DNA from 2 places in the Paenibacillus sp. J22P169 genome. Region 1 is predicted to be linked to the other one. Evidence: a T-box and tRNA genes for the amino acid it is inferred to sense, from the RefSeq annotation. Region 1 holds a T-box; the other holds one or more tRNA genes.
The links. The T-box of region 1 lies ahead of ileS (isoleucine--tRNA ligase). A T-box ahead of a tRNA ligase gene usually reads a tRNA of that ligase, here a tRNA-Ile.

Region 1 (4,387 bases):
TCCTCAGGTGACGGCAAGTTTCTTACATTAGAACATGGAGATTACATGGGCGCCATTCTTGGACTCGGCATGAAGCGGGACAAGGTTGGCGATATTCATGTTATAGAGGGCGGCTGCCATTGCTTGGTAACCCAGGATGCAGCTGACTATTTGCATTTGAATTTATCCCAAGTACATAGAGTGCATGTGCAAACGGAATTGCTCTCTTTAGATAAGCTAGAGCTAGCGCAAGTGCAACTGGATGAGCTTCATCTGTCTGTTGCCTCCATGCGAATGGACGGTATTGTAAGCGATGTATTTCGGCTTAGCCGGGCGAAGGTGTTAGTACCAATCCAAGCTGGCCGTTGCCGCGTGAATTGGAAGCTGGAAGAAGATCCAAGTAAGCCACTGAAAGAAGGGGATATGATCTCCTTGCAGGGGTTTGGTAGATTTAAAGTGCTTGAAGTGGAAGGCGTATCGAAAAAAGGTCGAATTCGTGTGAAGATTGGCAAGTTTGCATGATCGTGGATAAATTATCCACGAACTATGCAGGAATTGCTAATTTTCTGTCGAACTGAACTGTATAGACATGGGTGTAGGCTAGCTTTCAGACAAGCTCAGCTTATACTTACGAAGTCAGTTTTGCTGCGCAAAACGCTAAGGAGGGGCACTGATGCCATTAACACCGCTAGATATACATAATAAGGAGTTTTCACGTTCGTTTCGTGGTTATGATGAAGATCAAGTCAATGAATTCCTAGATCAAGTCATCAAGGATTATGAAGCGCTCATTCGTGAAAATAAGGATATGCAGAATCAAACGCTGGCCTTACAAGAGCGTTTGGATCATTTCACGCATATCGAGGAATCGCTGAGTAAGACCATCATCGTGGCGCAAGAAGCTGCAGATGAAGTCAGAAGCAATTCGAAGAAGGAAGCTCAGTTAATCCTGAAAGAAGCGGAGAAAAATGCGGATCGGATTATTAACGAATCGTTGACGCGCTCTCGTAAAGTGGCACTTGAGATTGAAGAACTCAAGAAACAAGCTTCCATTTATCGCACACGCTTCCGGACGTTGCTTGAAGCTCAACTTGAATTATTGAACACAGAAGGCTGGCAAAGTATGCAGTTTGAACATAAGGAAGAATAGACCGAGGGCAATAGGCAGTTCTCATATTGACTATGACTGCCAGATTGGTTATACTCCTGTTAAATGTATCGCAATAAAGCTATGACTGGAACGAGTAGGACGTTATGAGCAGTGTCAGCGAATTAGGGTTTTGGTGTGAGCCTAATCTCTGCAGCGTACCGAATATCCCCCAGGAGCGTCTCTTGAATGAAGTAGGGAGAAACGGGTCATGCCGTTACACATGATCGAGTGAAGAAGCGCTGATCGACTCACCTTTAGGTGGTTGGTTCATGTTGCTTTTTAACGAGGGTGGTACCGCGAGTTGAGTTTCTCGTCCCTTTTTGGGGATGAGAGGCTTTTTTTGTTTTTTCAGATTGAAGTAGGGATGGAGTGGTAAGGATGGATTATGGCAAAACATTAAATCTATTACAAACAGAATTTCCGATGAGAGGTAATTTGCCTCAAGCGGAACCGAAAATGCAAGAACATTGGGAAGCAGAAGACATTTATCTCAAAGTACAAGAAAGCCGTAAGGGCAGAACGAAGTTCATTTTACATGATGGGCCGCCCTATGCGAATGGAGATATTCATATCGGTCATGCACTAAACAAAGTGCTGAAGGATATTATCGTGCGTTTCAAAACACTGCAAGGCTTCGATGCGCCTTACGTACCTGGTTGGGATACGCATGGCTTACCGATCGAGCAAGTGATTACGAACAGCGGAAAAGTCGATCGTAAGAAGATGACTGTCCCTGAGTTCCGTGAATATTGCAAGGAGTATGCACTGCAATCCGTTGAGAAGCAGAAGAGTCAATTCCAACGCCTAGGTATTCGCGGAGATTGGAAAAACCCGTATATCACACTACAGCCTGGTTACGAAGCACAGCAAATTCGTGTTTTTGGTTCAATGGTTCATAAGGGCCTTGTGTATAAAGGATTAAAGCCGGTCTACTGGTCCCCATCTTCAGAAAGTGCCTTGGCTGAAGCGGAGATTGAGTACAAAGAAAAAACATCAACGTCCATCTACGTGGCTTTCCCTGTGAAGGATGGCATAGGTAAGCTTCCAGAAGATGCTGCCATCGTCATTTGGACAACGACAGCTTGGACCTTACCTGCGAACTTGGGTATTTCCTTACACCCTGAATTTGAGTATGCGGTTGTTCAAGCAAATGGGAAGAAATATGTGCTTGCACAAGGACTTCTTGCAACAGCGGCTAAAGAAATCGGCTGGAGCGAATACGAAGTATTATCAACGGTAAAAGGCAGTGAGTTGGAGTATGTTACCTGCCAACATCCTTTCTACGATCGCGAATCCCTCGTTATGGTTGGCGAGCACGTGACATTAGAGGCGGGTACTGGGTGTGTTCACACAGCTCCTGGACATGGGGAAGACGACTTCGCAATCGGTCAACGTTATAACCTTGGCGTGTTGTGTCCTGTGGACGACCAAGGACATTTTACGGCTGAAGCGCCTGGCTACGAAGGTTTGTTCTACGAAAAAGGCGGCAAGCTGATCATTGAAAAACTGCAAGAGTCCGGTCTTTTACTCAAAGCTGCGGATATTCAGCATCAATACGCGCACGATTGGCGTACAAAGAAACCTGTCATCTATCGTGCTACGGAGCAATGGTTCGCGTCGATCGATAAGTTCAGACAAGAGATGCTTGATGAAATCAAGCAAGTGAAATGGACGCCAGAGTGGGGCGAAGTTCGCCTTCACAACATGATCGCTGATCGCGGAGATTGGTGTATTTCTAGGCAGCGGGCATGGGGCGTACCGATCCCGATTTTCTATTGCCGCAGCTGTAATGAGCCGCTTGTAAATGAACAAACAATCGAACATGTTGCTCAATTATTTGAGCAAGAAGGCTCTAATGCTTGGTTCATCAAAGAAGAGAAGGATCTGCTTCCACATGGAACTAGCTGTACGAAATGTGGTCACGGTGAATTCCGTAAAGAAACGGACATTATGGATGTATGGTTTGATTCCGGTTCCAGTCATGTGGCTGTGCTTGAATCTCGTCCAGAGCTTCAGTGGCCAGCTGATCTGTATCTAGAAGGTTCTGACCAGTACCGTGGTTGGTTCAACTCTTCCTTGATCACGGGTGTGGCAACGAGAGAGAAATCACCGTATAAAGGTATTCTGAGTCATGGCTTTACACTAGATGGTGAAGGGCGCAAAATGTCCAAATCCATCGGTAACACGATTGACCCGAATGTGGTTTGCGGTAAATTAGGCGCTGACATTCTTCGTCTTTGGGTATCTTCGGTTGATTACCAATCGGATCACCGGATTTCGGATAATATTTTGAACCAAACGACTGAGGTATATCGTAAAATTCGTAACACCATGCGCTTCCTACTTGGGAATTTGAGTCAGTTTAATCCAGCTACTGATCGTGTTGCTTATACGAGTTTATCTGAACTTGATCGATATGCGTTGATTCGTTTGAACCGTATGGTTGAGAAGGTTATCAAAGCTTATGAAGCGTATGAGTTCCATGTTGTGTATCAAACGATTCATCATTTCTGTGCTGTAGAGATGAGCTCCTTCTATTTGGATATCATCAAAGATCGTCTTTATGCAAATGCAGCCGAGGACCCAGCTCGTAAAGCGTCACAAACTGTGCTTTACGCTGCATTAACGGCAATTACGAAACTGATCTCACCGATTCTTCCACATACAGCGGATGAAGTTTGGAAGTACATTCCAGGAGTTGAGCTAAGTAGTGTTCAGCTTGCGGAGTTGCCAGAAGTAGATACAAATGTATATAACGAGGAATTGGAAAATAAATGGAATTCCTTCTTGGAAGTGCGAGATGACGTACTTAAGGCTTTAGAAGAAGCGCGTAAGGAAAAAGTCATTGGTAATTCCTTAGGGGCAGCAGTGAATTTGTATCCAAATGAAGCGATGTTTGCTTTGTTAACACAATTCGAGCAATTGGATCAGTTGTTCATCGTGTCCGCTGTTAACCTACACCCAGTAGGTACTCCCGTACCAGAAGGTGCTCTTCAGTCCAAAGATGTTGCAATCTCAATCGCTGTTGCAGACGGTGAGAAATGTGAACGTTGCTGGATAGTGACACCAGAAGTTGGGCACAGTAAAGAGCATCCAACACTCTGTGTCAGATGTAATGATGTTGTGACTGCTCATTATCACGAGTAGAGGAACCAAACGAGCTTACGCTAAATGCGAAGCTCGTTTGTCCTGTTTTTAATCAGGGTATTTACTTATCATCTAAGTCGACAGATCTTTCGGGTTCAAGAAAAGGATCTC
Region 2 (4,387 bases), on a different contig from region 1:
CGTAAATGACTTGGTTAAATCCGTTATTTCAATCGCCTTGACTGTCAATTCATCATCTCCCTAAAAAACTCAGGAAGCCGCTATCCGCCGCCTCCTGAGAATCATTTCTATTCAAATACGCGTCTAAATTCTCCATCATAATAAGGCTTCATGCTAGATTTGTACGAATTTTTATCAGTAATCTCAATGATCATTTCAAAATAAATCTTACCCGTAGAGTTTGGATGAATTATACCATTCTTCTGCTCACCCTTCGCATCTGTGTAAGTAAACGTTGGAGATGTCGCAGGATTAAATTCAAAGGTAAACGCATCCTTGTTTGGATACTCACTTTCAAAACCAGGATATACCTTTTCGGAATACTTTCCTGTCACTTTATCTCCCTCAACACTTGTAACTTCAACCGTTCTCTCACCAATCTTCACGAACTTACCGTCTTTGTCCATAATGATATCATTTTGATACGTACCTACATATTTGCTGCTGAATCCGCCCGAATTGCTGATCTTTTCGACTTTGGCAGCTGTTAGATCAGGCTTGGTAATCTTCGTACTGCCGATCTCCGAAAGTTTGAGCATAACATTTAGGTTTAAGTCATGCTGAACACCATTTTTATCTTTTCCTGAAAGTGTTATATCACCTGTCACACTTTCCAGATAGCCAGCTTTATTTTCAATCGCCGTACCTACAACCTTTTTCACAAAAACATCGCTCTCTATAGCTGGTAAATCTCTCTCGTTATCCAGCATCTGTTTGAAACCGAATGAGGAGACTGCATTCACGATGGCAGGCACTTGTGCCTCGGACAAACTTCCCGAATATACTTTTCCGCCATCCGTGCCTTCCTCTACTTGTACATAATCTTTCAAAGAGCCAACCACAGCATCAACAATTTTCTCTACCTCGGATGCACCATTTTCTTTAAAAGGGTTTCTGAATTCCGCAGGACCTCTACGGTCACGGTTCACATCAGCCGGATATTCCATTATGTAATACGTATTATCCAGACCATTTTTATTAATGGATTGCTTCTTGTCAGAATACGAATAATTGGTAGTGGTTTCACCCTTAGCGTTTTTAGACACTTCGGTATCCTCTGTCACCTGATTTACCGTATCCATTTTTTTGAACGAGGAAGCTTGAAGTAACGTTTGATCGTTATCTTTCAAGGCATACAGCGTCTCGATCGTATAATTGTTCAGACCCTTTTCCATCAATCCAGCGGTGTTTTTGGCTGAATCTTTCAACCGATCATACCCGGATCCAAGCAGCGCATCAGCGAATGCAGTAGATACAAATAGACAAGCTCCAATCGTAAATGAAAGGACAGTAACTGATTTTTTGCTAAGTTTCATCTCTTTTCTCCTTTAAAAAAATAATTTGCGGGAAACGTTTCCTTACTAGTTATTTTATTATACGCTTATTGAATCCATCTAAATGGATTATTAACAAAGTATTAACTCTTTTCGTCACTGCGTAGCGTACCAAATTTAAATGTTAGGAGTCTGATGAATGATGAGTGATTTTGTGAAACCACCTAAAACTGCAGTCTTTGGGGCTGCCAATGGCGTAATGTTCATGACTTTTTTTGGAGCACTTTGGTCTTCGATAGGCATCGTTGGCTCACATCAACTTGGAGCTCCATGGCCACTCGTTCTTTCAGCTAGTATAACATTGGTCTTACTGAGCGGAGCCATTTCACTTTTTATTAAATCTCGTAACATGAAAGATGCTCGTACACCACAAGAAAAGGTGCATTGGAAACACACAAATCGAAGATTTGGATTGATCTTTGGTTTAGAAGGTCTAGCAATCTTTATTGCAAGTGTGATTTGTAATAAACTCGATCGTTTTGAAGTCTTTTTCCCTATCATGGCGATTATAGTTGGCATTCATTTTTTGCCTTTAGCACAATTGTTTCGAGAAAAATTTTATTATGGCACTGGTATTGTACTGTGTATCCTAGGCATCATTTCTTTTTTCTTACCTATCAACGCTACAATCGGTAATGTATCCCTCATTGCGATGTCTACTTTTATCGGTTTTGGCTCAGCTGTGACGCTTTGGGTGACAGGTTTTAGAATCTGGGTAACCATACTTAAACAGCTGAAACAATAAAAGCATTGTGCTTAAATGTGCACAAACGTACACAAGCCCCTCATTTTCATCAACATCGATGAGAACGAGAGGCTTGTTTTTATCGCTAAAATAAATAAAAACCCTTATCTACCAAGGGTTTTCGTGCTATGGGCCCAGAGGGACTCGAACCCCCGACCAATCGGTTATGAGCCGACCGCTCTAACCAACTGAGCTATAGGCCCTAATGAAATTTGGTTGCGGGGGCAGGATTTGAACCTGCGGCCTTCGGGTTATGAGCCCGACGAGCTACCGAGCTGCTCCACCCCGCGTCATGTATGCCGCTCAACAGCGACAAAAATAAATATACACTAACGGCGCAGACTTAGTCAAGCGTTAATTTTATGCATATTCAATTCATTTATGTGTTGTATCTGACGCCAAAGCGTCCTTTTTTCGACTTATAAACCTCAACTTCCTGTGGGCACTCATACCCGTAGATCCACCAATCTTCTTCCATTCGTTTCGCTAAACAGCCCGCTTGAAACTTCGAATCATATAATTTCGCCCAATAGATCCAGTTCATGTTCATCACTCCATTGTTGTCAGTTCGTTACATTTAGCTTATCCATAAAAAGGTTCTCTTATTAGCACCCAATATCCAGTCATTTTCTCGAATACGGAAAAAGCATTCTATTTGACCATATGATAAATAAAATGTGACGGTTTACAGGAATAGCAGGAATTTCCCTGCTTTTGGGGAAGTTAAGTGATGTAGACTATTTGGCAGTAGAAAAAGGAGAAAACACCCATGATCGAGACAATCAAAAGCTACCTACAAACGCATAGGGATGAACACATAGAGGAACTCTTGGCGTTTTTGCGTATTCCAAGTATTAGTGCAGTTGCCCAGCATCAAACGGATATGCTGCGATGTGCTGAGTGGACTGCTCAGTCTTTACAAAAAGCAGGACTCGAAAATATTGAAATTATGCCTACGAAAGGCCATCCTGTGGTTTATGCGGATTGGTTACATGCCCCAGGCAAACCGACGGTTTTAATATATGGACATTATGATGTGCAGCCCGCTGAGCCATTAGAGTTGTGGGAAACGCCTCCTTTTGAACCCGTTATCCGTGATAACAAGCTTTTCGGGCGCGGTAGTACGGATGACAAAGGCCAATTGTTGCTATATGTGAAAGTGGTTGAAGCCTTTCTACAAACACAGGGCTCGCTTCCGGTTAACGTGAAATTCTGCATCGAGGGTGAAGAGGAGATTGCTAGTAAGAATCTTCCAGCCTTTGTTGAAGAACATGCAGCTAAATTGCAAGCGGATTCCATCGTACTATCCGATACGCAAATGCACGGTCCGGGCAAGCCAGCGTTGATGTATGGGCTTCGCGGCTTAGCTGGTTTCGAAATCACGTTGGATGGTGCCAATAGCGATCTGCATTCCGGCCTTTTCGGCGGTGCGGTACAGAACCCGATTCACGCTATGTCCAAGCTTCTCAGTTCCTTTCATGACGAGAATGGCCGTGTGGCTGTCGATGGATTTTATGACCGTGTCATTGAACTTTCAGACAAAGAGCGAGAAGCGTTCAAACAGGTTGAACCTGATGAGAATAAAGTTCGTGCGAATTTGAACGTTACAGAACTCTATGGAGAGCAAGGCTTCTCCTTCTACGAACAAACAACATCAAGGCCTACTCTCGAAATCACGTCAGTCAGCGGCGGCTTCCAGGGCGAGGGAATCAAACCGATCATTCCGAATCGTGCTACAGCTAAAATTGCATGCCGCCTAGTCGCTGCGCAGGTTCCTGAGGAAATTATGGATCTGGTCGAGGCCCATATACATGCTCAGTCGCTTCCAGGCGTGTCAATAACGTTAGATCGTCAATTGCGAGGCAATCCTTTTATCACACCTATTGATGAGCCCGTTATGGTTGCGGCGGCTGAAGCATATGAAGAGACTTTTGGTGAATGGCCTGTGTATACACGCAGCGGTGGATCAATTCCGATTGTCGAAGTTTTAGGTCGCGTATTAGATGCACCAGTGGTGCTTATGGGATTTGGCCTGCCAGGGGAGAATCTCCATGCCCCGAATGAGCATTTCCATTTGATGAATTGGGACAATGGGACAGAGACGATTAGTCGTTACTGGTTGAAGCTAGCTGCGTTGGCTGCAACTACAACAGAATCTAACTAAGATACAGTAAAAGGGGTAACTTCTATGGGGAAGCAATTACACATGCGTGATGCACAATTGGAAGATTTAGCAGAAATCGTACGTATCTACAATTCGACGATTGCA

Region 2: it has a tRNA-Ile gene. The T-box ahead of ileS (isoleucine--tRNA ligase) is inferred to sense a tRNA for this amino acid. The anticodon was not compared.

Annotation. Positions count from the first base shown of each region.
Region 1 is NZ_JCAUAO010000005.1:391,942-396,328, forward strand. Features, by position in the region: gene AC58QG_RS24240 (YlmH family RNA-binding protein) at 1-501, shown strand, start outside; gene AC58QG_RS24245 (DivIVA domain-containing protein) at 653-1,129, shown strand; T-box leader at 1,202-1,450, shown strand; gene ileS (isoleucine--tRNA ligase) at 1,508-4,276, shown strand; gene AC58QG_RS24255 (TraR/DksA C4-type zinc finger protein) at 4,338-4,387, opposite strand, start outside.
Region 2 is NZ_JCAUAO010000001.1:18,861-23,247, reverse strand. Features, by position in the region: gene AC58QG_RS00120 (ABC transporter ATP-binding protein) at 1-48, opposite strand, end outside; gene AC58QG_RS00115 (hypothetical protein) at 108-1,355, opposite strand; gene AC58QG_RS00110 (hypothetical protein) at 1,513-2,118, shown strand; tRNA gene AC58QG_RS00105 (tRNA-Ile) at 2,248-2,321, opposite strand; tRNA gene AC58QG_RS00100 (tRNA-Met) at 2,332-2,408, opposite strand; gene AC58QG_RS00095 (hypothetical protein) at 2,498-2,662, opposite strand; gene AC58QG_RS00090 (dipeptidase) at 2,888-4,282, shown strand; gene AC58QG_RS00085 (GNAT family N-acetyltransferase) at 4,307-4,387, shown strand, end outside.